Regions from separate parts of the Micromonospora yangpuensis genome, predicted to be linked through region 3. Evidence: riboswitches for the same ligand, from Rfam matches in the RefSeq annotation. Region 3 holds a riboswitch; each other region holds the start of a gene.

Region 1 (3,771 bases), 440 kb from region 3:
CGGTCTGATCGAGATGCCGCGCAACAGCGAACGCTCCTTCTGCTGCGGCGCCGGTGGGGCCCGGATGTGGATGGAAGAGAAGATCGGCAAGCGGGTGAACGTGGACCGGGTCGAGGAGGCCATGTCCACCGGCGCGAAGACGGTCGCGGTCGGCTGCCCGTTCTGCTCGACGATGCTCAGTGACGGGGTCAACGGCAAGGGTGCCGGCGAGCAGGTCGAGGTGATCGACGTGGCCAGCGTGCTGCTCCGCTCGGTCAGGCCCCAGCGGCCGGCGGCGGGCCGGGAGGACGAGCCGGTCGGCGGCTGAGCGCGGACCGTGGTCGACCCCTCACGCATCGCCATACTTCATTGAAGCGATCGCCGATACCGTTGGTACGCAAGCGATTCTTTCTGCGTGATGGTGAAACAGGTCGCCTTGATCCGGCCCGGAAGGCGACCTAGTGTTGGGCACCGACCGGGCCGGGAAGTCTGTCTCGCCCCCTCTCCGCGAGCGCCCGTGGGTCGGTCGGCAAAGGAGTCGATGCCGGTGGCAACCGCGCCCCTTCATCGTCGTGTCTCGGCACCGTCCCCCCGGAGCACCGGTCCGCGCCGGGCGCTTACCCGGTTGCTCGCCCTGGTCGCCGCCGTCGCCGTCGGCGCCGGGCTGCTCGCCACACCGGCGTACGCGGAGCCCACGGTCGACGAGATCGAGGCGCAGATCGACAAGCAGTGGCGACAGCTGGAGCCCACCATCGAGCAGTACAACAAGGTGCGCTCCCAGCTGAAGGTGAACCGCCGCAAGTCGGCCGACCTGGAGAAGAAGATCCTGCCGCTCCAGATGGAGAGCGAGCTGGCGATGAACCGGATCGGTGAGCTGGCCAGCCGCTACTACGTCATCGGCCCGTCCCAGGAGTTGGGCGCGGTGCTGCTGAACAGCCGGCCCGGTGCGCTCGGTGAACAGCTCACCATGCTTGACCGGGTGGCCATCCAGGAGCGCAAGGAGATCGAGGGCGTCCTGGCCATGCAGGCCAAGTACGGCACCCAGAAGCAGAAGCTCGACACGCTGGTGGCCACCCAGGTCAAGCAGGAGAAGGAGCTGGCCGCCAAGCGCAAGAGCATCACCGCCGAGATCAAGCGCCTTGAGGCGTCGATGCCGAAGACCACGGTGAAGACGGCGAACTGCCCGACCATCGACGGGGTGGTCAACGAGGCCGCACGGGTCGCCATCCGGACGGCGTGCGCCCAGGTCGGCAAGCCGTACGTGTTCGGCTCCACCGGGCCGAACTCCTTCGACTGCTCCGGCCTCACCCAGTACGCGTACAAGGCCGCCGGGATCAGCCTGACCCACTTCACCGGGGCCCAGTGGAACGAGGGCAAGGCCATCCCGCGCAACGAGGCCCGCCCGGGTGACCTGGTCTTCTTCTTCAGCGACCTGCACCACGTCGGCCTCTACCTGGGCAACGACACGATGGTGCACGCGGCCCGCGCCGGCAAGCCGGTGAACGTCTCCAGCATCAACACCATGCCGGTCGCCGGATTCCGCCGGCCCGGCTGACCGGCCGCACCGACCACGAGGGCCCCCGACGGCGCGTCGGGGGCCCTCGCCGTCGTGGGAGCGGGTCCGCGAGTGAGCAAACGTGAGACGGAGTGTCATGGCCGAATCCGTTGCGGATCGATGGGGGCCTCTCTACGCTGGTGAATCGTCGGCCGGTCGCAGGTCCGCCCAACCCGGGCGGTAACGGCCGACACCGCCGAGTCGCCGCCCCAGGCGATCCGGGGACCCAGGTACGCCGGGGTGAATCCACAGCCACTGTGGTAGGGCGTCCCCTTCCGCCCGAACCCGTCAGCTAACCCGGTAGGCGGTTCGTCAGAAGGAGTACCGAGCCCGGTGGCACACCATGCCCCGCGGCCACCGTCGACCCGGTCGGCCTCCGCCGACCAGGTGACGGCTGCGCCGCGCCTTCGCTGGTTCCGCTGCACCACCGTCCTCGCCGCGCTGGCGGTGACCGCCGGCATCCTGACCGGGGTGCCCGGCGCGGCCCACGCCGACCCGTCGGTGTCGGACATCGAACGCCAGATCGACCAGGACTGGAACCGACTCGAACCGATCATCGAGCGACACAACGCCGTCCGTCAGGACCTGGCCGAAAAACGCCGGGAGGCCGCTGCTCTCGGCGCCCGGATCGAGCCGCTGCGACGCCAGGTGGACGCGGCGCTGAGGAAGGTCAGCGCGCTCGCCGTCCAGGCGTACAAGGGTGAGACCGTCTCGGCGGTCAACGCGCTGCTGGCCGGCCGTACGCCGGGTGAGCTGATGAGCCGGATCGAGCTGGTCGACCGGTTCGCCCACCGGCAGCAGGAGCAGGTCCGGGCGGTACGGCTGCTCCGCGACGAGCTGGCCGCCCGCAAGGCGCCCCTGGACCGGATGATCATCCAACTCAGCCGCACCGAGGCGGGGTTGGCCGCCAGTCGGAAACAGATCGACGCCGAGATCGCCCGGCTGCAGAAACTCCGGCTCCGGGTCTACGGTCGGGGCGGCGGTGGCTCGTTGCGTCCGGCGCCCTGCCCGGCCACGTACCCGGGAGGCGCGGCCGGGAAGGCGGTCACCTTCGCCTGCGCCCAGATCGGCAAGCCGTACGTCTGGGGGGCCGAGGGGCCCGACGCGTACGACTGCTCCGGTCTGATGCTCGCCGCCTGGGCGAAGGCCGGCGTCCGGCTGCCGCACAACGCGGCCCGGCAGCGCAAGGTGACCCCGTCGGTGAGCCGGACCGAGCTGCGCCCCGGCGACCTGGTCTTCTACTACCGCGACCTGCACCACGTCGGGATGTACGTCGGTGCCGGCTGGGTGGTGCACGCCTCCCGGGCCGGGGTGCCGGTCCGGATGAAGCGCCTCGACGACAGTCCCGTGCACAGCTTCGGCCGCCCCGGCTAGGGGCGACCTCGCCGCCGCTGCCGGTGGTGAACCGGGGTCCCCGCACCAGGATCCCGGCCACCCCGGTCAGCCGCGGGGCCCGGGTACCCGCCGCCCGGCGGGGCCCTGTGCGCCGCCCCCGCCGGTCCCGCGGGGGCGGCGCCGGGTCCCGTCGAGGCTCGGCGTCCCGTCGGCGCTCGGCGTTTCGCCGGTCAGCGGGTGGGCCAGGTCTGCCAGCTCTGCCAGGAACGGCTCGGGGTGGGGCCCCGCTGGCCCTGGTACCGGGAGCCGTACCGGGCGGAGCCGTAGGGATGCTCGGCGGCGGAGGAGAGCCGGAAGATGCAGAGCTGGCCGATCTTCATGCCCGGCCAGAGGGTGATCGGCAGGTTCGCCACGTTCGACAGCTCCAGCGTGACGTGGCCGGAGAAGCCCGGGTCGATGAAGCCGGCGGTCGAGTGGGTGAGCAGCCCCAGCCGGCCCAGGCTCGACTTGCCCTCCAGTCGGGCGGCGAGGGTGTCGGCGAGGGTGACCACCTCAAGCGTGGAGGCGAGCACGAACTCGCCGGGGTGCAGCACGTACGGCTCCCCGTCGGGCACCTCGACCTCGGTGGTCAGGTCGTCCTGCTGCTGCGCCGGATCGATGTGGGTGTACAGGTGGTTGTTGAAGACCCGGAAGAGCCGGTCCAGGCGTACGTCGATGCTGGACGGCTGCAACAACTCGGGCTCGAACGGCTCCAGCGCGAGCGTGCCCGCCTTGATCTCGTCGAGCAGGTCGCGGTCGGAGAGGAGCATCGGATCACCTTAGCGACCGCCGGACGCGGAACTCGATCCGGTGCCGGTGACCAGCGCGTCGGGTCGCTTGTCGTACACGTGTTCGATAAGATG
Region 2 (3,771 bases), 3.2 Mb from region 3:
GGCGGAGATCCGGCTCTCGTACTCGGCCAGATCGAGGTAACCCTGCTCCAGGGCCTGCGACAGCAGGTCCAGGACCTGGTTGCGCTGCGCCGTGCCCACCCGCTCTTTCAGGTTCATCGCACGAGTCCCGTCCTCCGTCTGCGCCGGGGCCCCGGGAGCTGCCGGGACCTCAGCGTAGACAGCATGATCAAGCGAACCGGCTACCGCGGATCGGGGCAGCAGACCGTCAGGGCGTCCGGGACGACCTTCACCTTCATCCGGCTCACCTTCGCGCGGGCGCCACCGTCGAGTTCGTACGTCCTCGGGGTGTCCAGCCGGACGGTGACCTTGCGGGCGCGGGTGATCCGGACGAAGGGTGACTCCTCGGAGCGGCCGGCGGCCATCCGGCTCAGGGTGCGGGCCCAGTCGACCGCGCCGCTGGCGGTGGCCACCCCGACCTCCAGCGCGCCGTCGTCGGGGCGGGCGTCGTCGAAGGCCGGGATGCCGCCGGTGATCGTGCCGACGTTACCGAAGAGCACGCAGCTCGCCTCACCGTCGAACCAGTCGCTGCCGTCGACCCGGATCCGGGTACGCACACACTCGCCGCGCACGTGCCGCAGCCCGGTCAGCACGTACGCGAGGCGACCGAGCTTGCCCTTGAGGTTGCGGTCGGCGTCCTTGATGAGTTCGGCGTCGAAGCCGGCGCCGGCCATCACCGCGAAGTGTTCGCCGTTGAGTTTGCCCAGGTCGAGGGTACGTCGTCGGCCACGCAGCCCGATCCGTACCGCCTCGGGCAGGTCCTTCGGAATGCCCAGGTTGGTGGCGAAGAGGTTGGCGGTGCCGGCGGGCAGTACGGCCATCGGCACCCCGGAGCCGGCCATCGCGTCGGCGCTGCGCTGCACCGTGCCGTCGCCACCCCAGACGAAGACCAGCTCGGCGCCCTCCTTCAGCGCCCTGCGGACCTTCTTCGGCGCCTTGCGGCTCTTCGGTACCTCGTACCAGAGCAGGTTCTCGATGCCGGCGCTGACCAGCGTCGACCGCAACTGGTCGAGGCCACCGCCGAAGGTCTTCTTCCGGTGCGCGACGACCGCGACGGTGCCGAGCTTCGGCCCGGCGCCGGCCGACTCGGCGGCGGCGTGGCCGTTCGCAGCGTGCTCGGTGGCAGCGTGGTCGGCGGCAGTCGGCTCGGTGGGGTGCTCGTCCAGGGTCCTCGTGCTCATGGTGGTCGCTGTTACCCAGCCGGGCGGTGCGGTACGCGTGTCCACGGTGGAAGAGTCGCGGTGGACGGGTACGGAGGTTCGCCGGAACCGGCCGAGGCGGGGGCTGCCTCGGCCGGGTTCGCGGTCGAGGTCAGATGCTGAGGCGCTGCCCCGGGATGATCAGGCCGGGGTCGTCGCCGACGACGTCCTTGTTGCGCTCGTACAGCGCCTGCCAGCCACCGGTCACGTCGTGCGCGGCGGCGATCTTCGTCAGGGTGTCGCCGGACCTGACCACGTACGTGTCCCGGTCGGTGCTGCGGCTCGCCGGCGGGGCGTCACGCTCGGCGGCCTCGGTCGGGGCCGAGGAGCCCGAGGAGGAGACCGGGCCGCCCAGCGGGCCGCAGGTCGGCCAGGCGCCGATGCCCTGCCCCTTGAGCACCTCTTCGGCGATCGCGATCTGCTGGGCGCGGGTGGCCAGGTCGGCGCGCGGGGCGTACTGCAGGCCGCCGTACGCCTCCCAGGTGCTCTGCACGAACTGCAGGCCGCCGAAGAAGCCGTTGCCGGTGTTGATGCTCCAGTCGCCGCCGGACTCGCACTGGGCGATCGCGTCCCAGTTGACGCTGTCGGCCTGGGCGGGTGCGGCGGTGCCGAACACGGCCGCGAGGCCGGTGACGGCCCCGACGGCGAGGGTGCCGAGTGCCCTGCGGCGGTTGCTGAGGGCGCGGTGTCGGGATTGGTGACGAGTTGCCATGGGTTCCTCCACGCCGACGAGGTGAGCTGTCGGGTTCGGGCCGAGGAGCCCGGCCGCCCGGATCGGGCGGCTTCACCCCGAGGTGACGTGCACCGTGGAACCTGGGTCCCCCGCTCCATGCCTGTGGTGAGTGTTCCGCGAGGCCAGGGGCATGGATTGGGCGTACCGGGCGGCGGTGTCCGCGTCGGCGGACCCGTAAGAATCTAGGGGTGCGCCCCGGTGGCTGCATACGCTGCGTGAGGTTGTTCACCCGGTCACGCGGGGCGACCGGCGCCGGGGTTGCGGTCGGGGCGCGGACGGGGGACCCTGCCGGTTCACCGCCCCTGACCAGGGCATCAGTGTCAACCGTCACCCAACGGGACGGGCGGGACGGGTTTGAACGGGTGTTCACTGGTGAGGTTGAAGGGAACATCGCGTACGAGGGGGGCCGCAGGTGACCAGCCAGACCGGAACCGACCGTCAGGACTTCCCGCCGGAGGGTGTCACCGACCCGATGCTGTGGCGGCTCGCGGTCAGCGTGGCCGAGGAGCACCGGGGTGCCGAGCAGGGGCACTGCCGCAACCTGCAGTGTGCGGATCAGCCGCAGCCCTGCGCGCCGTGGACGTGGGCGCAGCGGGCGATGGAGCTGGCATACCAGCAGGGGCAGACGTTCGGCTACCGGCCGGCGTCGGCGCGGGCCCGGCAGGCGCCGCGGCGGCCCGACGCCGCCGCCGCCTGAGGCGGTCCCCGCCCGGATGGGCCGCGTCGACCCTGCCCGGGTCGGCCGCAGCGGGATCACGTACCCGTGGTTCCGTGTCGCGGAGGCCCCGGTCCACCCCGGTACCGGGCGGGAATCAGCCAGATCTGGGAGGCGGGCACCCCGAAGGCCACCAGGCGGACCGTCTCCAGCATCCACAGCGCCGCCCGGGACAGCTGCTGCGCCGGTCGCCGCAGCGGGTCGCCGGCGGCGGGCCGGCCCGGGGTCCCCGCCGACGGGCACCGGAGTCGGCGGACCGCCTCGTACGACAGGCCGAGCGGCTGCCGTGCGGTGACGACGACCGAGACACCTCGGCAGTTGCGCACGATCAGGTCGACCAGGTCCGCGCAGTCGTCGGCCAGGTGGTCGACGTCGTCGAGGACCACGAGCAGCCGCCGGTGGGCCAGCACCCGCAGTAGGCACTGGTCGGTGGACGGCTCGGTGGTGCCGGGCGGGTCGAGCTGACGCAGGAGGAACCCGACCAGGTCGGCGCGGGTGGCGGTGGTGGTGACGTCGACGGTGGCCACCCGGTGGGCGGCGAGGATGGCGGATGCCCGGCGTGCGATCGAGCGGGCCGTCGCCGTCCGGCCGGAGTCGGCCGGGCCGACCAGGGTCACCAGTCGCTGGGTGGCCAGCGAGCGGACGACGGTGTCCAGGTCGACGGTCTCCCGGTCGCGCGTGTCCAGGTCGGTGGTGTCCGGGTCGGTGGCTTCGGGCGGTCGCGCGGTGCCGGGGGCCGACGGGGGGAAGCAGGGGTGGCCGGCCGGATGGCTCGCCGGTACGTCGTCGACCCCGGACCAGGCCCGCCAGAGGTGCCGGTAGGTGTCCACCAGTTCGGGCCCGGGGGCGATGCCGGGATCGGCGGCGAGGCGGGCGCGTAGTTCGGCGTACCGGTCGAGGGCGGCCGGCAACTGGCGGGTACCGGCCAGCACCGACAGGTACCGGGCCTGCACCGCCTCGTGCAGGGGTGCCACGGCGGCCAGCCGCTCGGCGGTGGCCAGTACGGCCTCGGCCCGGTCCAACCGCAGGCCCAGGGTCACGTACTCCAGGGCCGCGTCGACCCACTCCCGCTGCAGCGTGTCGATTATCGGATGGCCGGGAAGCAG
Region 3 (3,771 bases):
CGGTGGTGCCCAGCCTGCGCCGGGCCGCCGCCCAGGGAGTCGACGACCCGGCCCGGATCATCGACATCCACATCGCCCAGACCGTCGAGGAGCTGTTGGGCAACTCGGCCGTGCTGGCCGCCGAGGTGGCCGCTGGCCGCTGCACCGTGGTCGGCATGTCCTACCAGCTGGCCGCCGGAGAGGTGCGGACGGTGGCCGCCGCCCCGGCCGCCGGCTGACCCCGCCCACACCGGTCAGGACAGGCGAACGGGCCGCCCCCGCGTGGGGGACGGCCCGTTCGGTGTCTCGGGGTGGTCAGAGCAGCGAGACGTGTACGTGGTCGGTGTGGTTCGACGGTCCGCTGTAGGAGCTCCAGCCGGTGGCCGGGAACCAGATCTGCCGGTTCCAGATGACGTAGTAGATGCCCAGCCGGTCGGCGTTGCGTACCAGGAACGCGGTCAGGTTGTTGCCGTACATCCGGGTGTCGTTGTTGTGCCAGGGCGCGAAGCCGCTGTTCTGCAGCGACCAGTCACAGGCCCGGCCCTTGGGGTGCTCCCACGGGCCACCGGGGCGGTAGCAGCCGACGAACCGGTCGAAGCCGGCCCGCTTGACCTCCTTGTACATGTGCAGCGTGCGCGCCGTGATGCAACCGGAGGTGGTGGGGTCGTTCTCGGTACAGCTCATCGGGCGCCAGTTGCCGTTGGCGTCGCGGCCCGGGGCGATCTTGGCCACCGGTGACGTGGCCACCACCAGGCCCCCGGTCAGGCCGGTGCCGCCGACGAGGGCGAGCGACTTCTCCGCCTCCCGCTTCTGCTTGGCCATCACCGAGGCCTGCTTCTGCTGCTCGCGTACCTCGGCGTCCAGGGCCTGCTTGGCCTGATCGGCCTTGTCCTTGACCGTCTGCACCTCGGCCAGCTTTCGGGCGTTGACCATGTTCAGCTCGTCGAGCGCCTGGGCCCGCTGGACGAACGAGTCCGGCGCGTTGCTCTCCAGCAGCATGGCCATCCCGCCGATCCGGCCGCTGCGGTACGACTGGGCGGCGATCCGACCGACCTGCGGGGCCAGCTCGTCCAGCTCGTTCTGGGCGCGGCGCACCTCCATGTCGAGCTGCAGCTGCCGCTTCTTGGACTTCTCCAGCTTGGACTTGGCCTGGGTGTAGCTGCGGTTGGTCGTCTCGATGACGTCGTTGAGCAGCTTCGAGTCGCCGTCCTCGTGCCCCGAGGGCTGGGCGGGCTGAGCCATGGCCGGCAGCGGGCCGGAGAAGATGGCCAGTGCGGTGAGCACGGCCGCCGCCGGCGTCAACCAGCGGCGTAGGAGTGCCGTCACAGTCGTCCCTTCCGTCGGCCGCCGACCGGGTTAGCTGACGGGTTCGGGACGGAAGTGGCCCCTACCGCTGGTGCGGATTCACCCCATGTACCTGGTTCCCCGGCTCGCCGTTCGGCGATTGGGCGGCGGTACCGCTGGCGCGGGTGCGCGCCTTCGGCGGTGACCGGCAGCGAGGTTACCCGAGAGTCGGCGCTGGGATCTACGTCCGGATGCCGACTCAACGCGTAATTTCTCCGCGATGTCGCGTGACCAGTGATGTGCTTCTCATCAATGGAGTCGTCGGCGGTCACGCTGAGGAGTGTCACCATGCGGTGTCGGTGCTCCTTTCTTGGTCGGGCCACCTCGCGGGGGCGTCGGGGGACTGACTGGCGGCCCGGGGTGCGCTCAGTGCCTGGAGCGCGTCGTCCCGCGGTGCGGGCGGGCGGGCCGAGCCGGTGCCGCCACCAGGCGGGGTGGGGGCTCCGGCGGTGGTGGCGGCCCGGTCGGTGGCGGTGCCCCGACCGGCGGCGGTCACCAGCGCGGCGAGCGCGGTGGTGAGCGGTACGGCGGCGATCAGCCCGAGCGTGGCGACCGCGCTACGGACGATCTCCTGGGCCAGGAACTCGCTGGTCAGCACCTGACTGACCGGTCGGGAGTCGGCGACCAGCAGAAGCAGCAGAGGCAACGACGCGCCCGCGTACGCCAACACGATGGTGTTGACGACGGACGCGATGTGCGCCCGGCCGACCCGGGTGGCCGACCGGTAGAGCTGGAGCCGGGACAGTCCCGGGTTCGCGTGGGCCAGTTCGGTGACCGTGGCGGCCTGGGTGACCGTGACGTCGTCCAGCACCCCGAGGGAACCGATGATGATCCCGGCGAGCAGCAGCCCGTGCAGGTCGACGTTGCCCTGGAACATCGACAGGGTGGTGGCCTCCTCGGTGCCGTACCCGGTCAGGTGGGTGGCGGCGGTGGCCGCGCTGCCGAGCAGACCGGTGACCACCAGGCTGCCCAGCGTGCCGAGCACGGCCACCGAGGTCTGGGCGCTGATGCCGTGGGTGAGGTACAGCACCACGAACATGATCAGTGCGGCGCCGACCACCGCGACCAGCAGCGGTGACCGGCCGGCGCTGATGCCGGGCAGCACGAAGGTGAGCAGGATGGCGAAGCTCGCCACCAGGCCACCGAGCGCGGCCAGGCCGCGCCACCGGCCGAAGGCCACGATCGCGGCAGCGAAGAGGACGGCCAACCAGATCAGCGGCTTGCCCCGCTGGTGCTCGGCGATGTTGTAGCTGCTCGACTCGGGGTCGGCCGGATCGGTCAACTCCACCAGGACGATCTCGTCACCGACGGCGATGGTCGGCGCCCCCGGACCGTCCGGGATCGGCGTCTCGACCTGCTGCCCCTCGTCGGGTCCCTGCTCGACCCGGACGGTGGCGGTGCCGCACGGGCCCTCGGGGGCGGACGCGGGGCCCTCCGGGGTCGGCGCGGCAGGTGGGCACGCCTCGGTCACCACCCGGGTCACCGTGCCGTGGTACCGGGGCACGTCCCCGCCCCCGTCGACCTGCGGTGCCCGGTCCGGCCAGAGGATCAGCGCGGCGACCAGGGTGACGAGGAAGAGCGGCACCACGGTCGCGACGAGGACCCGCCGTACCCCCGGCGGGGTGGGCGGGGCGGGACGGCTGTGGTCGGCACCCATCTGCGACTCTCTCCAAACGATCCACGACGGATTACGTGTCGCCGCGCCGGTCGGTTCACTCGGCCGGCACACCGGTCCGGTTCGCGGCGTTGCGTGCCGGAGTGGTCACGGACTGCGAACCGGGGGCGGCGGTGGGACCCGGATGCCCGTCGCGGGAATGGTAGCCACTCGGCCGACGGGTGCGGAGGTTGTGGGTCAGCCGCGCTTCATCAGCCGGCCGACGGCGGCCATCATCTCGGTGGCCATCTCGTCGGCGTGCCCCTCGGCGGCGCCCTCCTGCATGCAGTGCCGGGCGTGCCCGTCCAGCAGGCCGAGAGCGACCTTGTCCAGGGCGGCCTGGATCGCCGAGATCTGGGTCAGCACGTCGATGCAGTAACGGTCCTCGTCCACCATCTTCTCGATGCCCCGGACCTGACCCTCGACCCGGCGCAGCCGAGCGAGAAGCTGGTCCTTGCTGGCGGTGTAGCCCCGGGTGGGGGGCGTCGAAGTGGTCATGTTCGCCAGGGTACGCCCTACCCCCGGCGGGTATTCCAGGACAAATTACCCCTACCCGGTAGTGGTTGAGATACCCCCCATGGGTATATGGTGGGCTCCGGTCGAGAGGAGTACGGACATGGTCACCGACATCTACCAGGTGCAGGGCATGACCTGCGGGCACTGCGTGCAGGCGGTGAGCGCCGAGGTCGGCGCGCTGGCCGGGGTCGACGAGGTCCAGGTGGACCTGGCAAGTGGTCAGGTCACCGTCACCAGTGCGGAGCCGCTGGACCCGGCCGCCGTCCGGGCCGCCGTCG
Region 4 (3,771 bases), 1.7 Mb from region 3:
CCCTCACCGGGGCCACCGGCTGGGGGCTGGCGCTGGCCGTGGCGGCGCTGGCCGCCGCCGCGTGGGAGCGCCGGGTCCGGCCCGCCGCCGACGTGCTGCCCGAGACGACCCTGGTGGCGGCGGGCGTCCTGGTCGGCTACGCCCGCCGGCTCGACGCCGGCTTCGATCCGGTGCTGGCGGTCACCGCGCTGGCAGTGCTGGGGCTGATCCTGTTCGCCGGGCCGCTGCGCGAGGCCGGCCTGCTGGAGCTGCGGGCGGCCAACCTACCGGTCCGGCAGTGGTCGGCGACCATCGCCGCCCAGCTGGGCAACGCCGTGCTGGCGCTGCTCGCGGTGGTGGCCCTGGCCGCCCTGCTGGTGCTGCCGGCGGTGGTGGCCCTGCTGGCCACCCTCGCCGTCGGTGCCGCCGCCGGTACGGTGGCCCTGGGCCTGGCCCGGGGCCGGCTGCGTCCACAGGCGGGCACCCCGGTGGGGCGGGCGCTGCGCCGGCACCAGCCGGAGTTCCTGCTCTACTTCTCCGCCCCGCCCGGCTCGGAGTACCAGGTCACCATGTGGCTGCCGTACCTGGAACGACTCGGCCGCCCGTTCCTGGTGGTGCTGCGGGAGCCGGAGTTCCTCGGCTCGGTGTCGGCGGCCACCAGCGCCCCGGTGGTGTTCTGCCCGACGCTCAAGGCGCTGGACGAGGTGCTGGTGCCGAGCCTGCGGGCGGCCTTCTACGTCAACCACGGCGCGAAGAACAGCCACTGCGTACGGTTCACCCAGCTGACCCACATCCAGCTGCACCACGGCGACAGCGACAAGGCGCCGAGTGCCAACCCGGTGTCGGGGATCTTCGACCGGATCTTCGTCGCCGGGCCGGCGGCCATCGAGCGGTACGCCCGCGCCGGGGTGGCCATCCCGGCCGAAAAGTTCGAGGTGGTCGGCCGCCCGCAGGTGGAGGCGATCCAGGTCCGGCGGGAGCCGGTCACCGCATCGGCCAACCCGACCGTCCTCTACACCCCCACCTGGACGGGGCACCACGCCGACGCCAACTACTGCTCGCTGCCGGTGGCCGAGGGGCTGATCCGGGCCCTGCTGGCCCGGGGTGCCACCGTGATCCTGCGGGCGCACCCGTACACCACGCAGAACCCGACCTCGGCCCGGCAGTTGGCCCGGGTGACCGAGCTGCTCGCCGCGGACCGGTCCCGCACCGGCCGGCAGCACGTCTTCGGCGCGGCCAGCCGGGAGCTGACCCTGACCGAGTGCGTCAACCGTTCCGACGCGTTGATCTCCGACGTCTCCGGGGTCATCTCCGACTACCTCTACTCGGGCAAGCCGTACGCGGTCACCGACATGCTGGGCGACGACCGGTTCGTCGAGCGGTTCCCGCTGGCCGCCTCCGGCTACCTGCTGCGGCGGGACCTGGCCGACGTCGAGGAGGTGCTCACCCGGTTGCTGGAGACCGATCCGGCGGCGTCGGCCCGGTGGGCCACCCGGGCGCACTACCTCGGTGACTTCCCGGCCGAGACGTACGCCGAGGTGTTCCTGGCCGCCGCCCGGCGGCACCTGGAGCCGGGCTGGAGCCCGCCGGAGCCCCGGGCCACGCCGTCGCAGGCCGGCGGGGGCGTACGCCTCTCCCCCACCGGCTGAGGCCCCCTACCGGCGGAGACCCACCCCGCCCGGTACGACGACCGACGCCGGTCCCCCCGTGACGGGGGGACCGGCGTCGTTGGTCTCCGGGCCGGCCCCGGTGTGCGGGGCTGGGCCGGGCGAGGAGCGGGCAGCCCGGTCAGGCGGAGTAGCCGCGGGTGGCGATCCAGTCGGCAAGCGCGGAGGTGGACATCCAGTAGAGCGCGTTGCCCGGGTCCGCCGAGTCGGAGATCCGGACGGTCCGGCCGTTGTCGCGGTAGCCGACCACCGCGACGTAGTGCCCGCCGGGGAAGGAGTGCCAGCCACCGGCGACGTCGGTGGCGGTGCCGGCGATGTTCACCACCGGGCTGCGGCCGGCGGCGATCGCGGTGACCACGTCGTCGACGAGCCGGTCGGTCTGGGCCGCGGTGGCGGCCCCGCCGGGGATCATCCGGGTCCGGTAGGGCGCCCCGTCGACCAGTTGGTTGAGCACCCGGGTGGTGTCGGCGGCGGAGTTGGTGCCGAACTCGGTGGTGCCGAGCATCCCGGCCAGGGTGTCCTGGCTGCGCTCGATCCCGGCGGCGTTGAGCGCGTTGCGCACCGCGGCCGGGCCGCAGTAGAAGTACGTGGTCTGCGCCTGGTAGACGTGGTCGAGGACCTTCGACGCCGGCGGCTTGGGCGCGGCCGGGCGGGTCAGGTCGGGGTCCGGCGCGGCGGAGCTGGCGGCGGCGACCGGCTTGGCGGCCCGCGACGGCGCGGCCGAGGGCGATGCGGCCGAGGGCGATGCGGCCGAGGGTGACGCGGCCGACGGGGACGCGGTGGCGGTCGGCGACGGGGCGGCGGTGGTCAGCGAGGGGGCCACGCTCGCCGGCACCCGCAGTTCACTGCGGGCGGCGATCTCGCCGGCCTGCGGCGCCACCTCGGCCACCGCGCTGGGCTGCTGCCGGTCGGGCTCCGGCCGGTCACCGGTGGCGATCAGCAGACCGGTGCCCGAGGCCACCACGAGGGTCGCGGCCGAGGCGGCGACGACCTGGTACGAACGGTCCACAGCGAGTCGACGGAACTGCCGTTTGAGGGGGTGAGGCACGGGGAATGGAACTCCTTCCGGTGCCGCCTACCGGGTTAGCTGACGGATTCGGGCGGGAAGAATTCGCCCTACCGCGAGCCGTGGCTGCGCGGATTCACCCCAGTGGTGCTGTGGGTCCCCGGTTCGTCGTACGACGATTGAGCGGGTCGACGCGGCGGTCGCGCTTGTGCGAACGGGAACCGCGCCGGACCGCAGCGACACTACTGGCCGACATTTCTCCTGCCAACCCCACTTCACCTGCGGAAACCTTGATCAGCGAAGTACCCGACAACCCATTAACCCGCTGACGTGACTCAATGGGACGAGCGTTTGTGACGGCACCGGTGGTCGACAACCGGACGACCGGTGAGCATCGTCGGGAAAAACCCGGCAGCATTCGGCCCGGATGTGTCGGGTGCCCGAATCCGAGACCCCTGTGACCGGGGTCACGGGAATTTTGGCGTCAGTCGGTCCGACCGGTGCCGGCGGGTGCCGATCCGGGCCGACCGTCACCGGCGGGCACCGACTCCGACCGGCGGGCACCGGCGGGCACCGGCCCCAGCCCGCGGTCACCGGCGGACGCGGCCCGGCGGGGTGGGCCGAACAGCCGCATCATCGGGTTCTCCACCCAGCGGTGCAGCATCGCGGCCAGCCCCAGGTTGACCAGCAGGAAGGCGACCACCGCGAACGGCCCCCACCAGCCGGGCAGCCCGACACCGTAGTGGCCGGTGAGCCGCAGCACGGTGACCATCACCAGGACGTGCACCAGGTAGAAGGCGAACGAGACCTCGCCGAGCCAGACCAGCGGCCGGGACCGCCACGGCGAGGGCCGCCGGTGCACGTCGGCGTCTGCGGCGGCGGTGATCACCAGGATGTACGCCACCGACAGCAGCCCGGCCCAGAGCTCGGCCCGGATCCACTGGCCGGCGACCACCCAGGTCGCGACGAAGACGATCGTGGCCACGGTGAGCCGGGGACCACGCCAGCTGCCCCGCCGCATCAGCTCGGCCGCGGCGACGCCCATCCAGAACTCCAGCGACCGGGTGATCGGGAAGACCTGGGTGAACCACCAGCGGTTCTCCTCGGCGACCAGCAGCT

Evidence for each region. A riboswitch is a leader RNA that binds a small molecule or an ion and turns the genes downstream of it on or off. The one in region 3 is predicted to bind cyclic di-AMP.
Region 1: linked by a shared signal. The riboswitch ahead of GA0070617_RS01180 (C40 family peptidase) and the one ahead of GA0070617_RS03295 (coiled-coil domain-containing protein) in region 3 are both predicted to bind cyclic di-AMP.
Region 2: linked by a shared signal. The riboswitch ahead of GA0070617_RS17570 (LysM peptidoglycan-binding domain-containing protein) and the one ahead of GA0070617_RS03295 (coiled-coil domain-containing protein) in region 3 are both predicted to bind cyclic di-AMP.
Region 4: linked by a shared signal. The riboswitch ahead of GA0070617_RS11070 (C39 family peptidase) and the one ahead of GA0070617_RS03295 (coiled-coil domain-containing protein) in region 3 are both predicted to bind cyclic di-AMP.

The regions. Positions count from the first base shown of each region.
Region 1 covers NZ_FMIA01000002.1:228,654-232,424, forward strand. Annotated here, with positions in the region: gene GA0070617_RS01170 ((Fe-S)-binding protein) at 1-307, shown strand, start outside; gene GA0070617_RS01175 (C40 family peptidase) at 521-1,534, shown strand; cyclic di-AMP (ydaO/yuaA leader) riboswitch at 1,719-1,857, shown strand; gene GA0070617_RS01180 (C40 family peptidase) at 1,868-2,908, shown strand; gene dcd (dCTP deaminase) at 3,100-3,678, opposite strand.
Region 2 covers NZ_FMIA01000002.1:3,879,881-3,883,651, forward strand. Annotated here, with positions in the region: gene GA0070617_RS17560 (DUF1707 SHOCT-like domain-containing protein) at 1-117, opposite strand, end outside; gene GA0070617_RS17565 (diacylglycerol/lipid kinase family protein) at 201-1,199, opposite strand; gene GA0070617_RS17570 (LysM peptidoglycan-binding domain-containing protein) at 1,330-1,929, opposite strand; cyclic di-AMP (ydaO/yuaA leader) riboswitch at 1,926-2,068, opposite strand; gene GA0070617_RS17575 (hypothetical protein) at 2,363-2,647, shown strand; gene GA0070617_RS17580 (AfsR/SARP family transcriptional regulator) at 2,704-3,771, opposite strand, start outside.
Region 3 covers NZ_FMIA01000002.1:665,873-669,643, forward strand. Annotated here, with positions in the region: gene GA0070617_RS03290 (carbonic anhydrase) at 1-218, shown strand, start outside; gene GA0070617_RS03295 (coiled-coil domain-containing protein) at 295-1,305, opposite strand; cyclic di-AMP (ydaO/yuaA leader) riboswitch at 1,310-1,440, opposite strand; gene GA0070617_RS03300 (YibE/F family protein) at 1,607-2,980, opposite strand; gene GA0070617_RS03305 (metal-sensitive transcriptional regulator) at 3,176-3,475, opposite strand; gene GA0070617_RS03310 (heavy-metal-associated domain-containing protein) at 3,594-3,771, shown strand, end outside.
Region 4 covers NZ_FMIA01000002.1:2,415,177-2,418,947, reverse strand. Annotated here, with positions in the region: gene GA0070617_RS11075 (CDP-glycerol glycerophosphotransferase family protein) at 1-1,628, shown strand, start outside; gene GA0070617_RS11070 (C39 family peptidase) at 1,768-2,694, opposite strand; cyclic di-AMP (ydaO/yuaA leader) riboswitch at 2,704-2,848, opposite strand; gene GA0070617_RS11065 (acyltransferase family protein) at 3,137-3,771, opposite strand, start outside.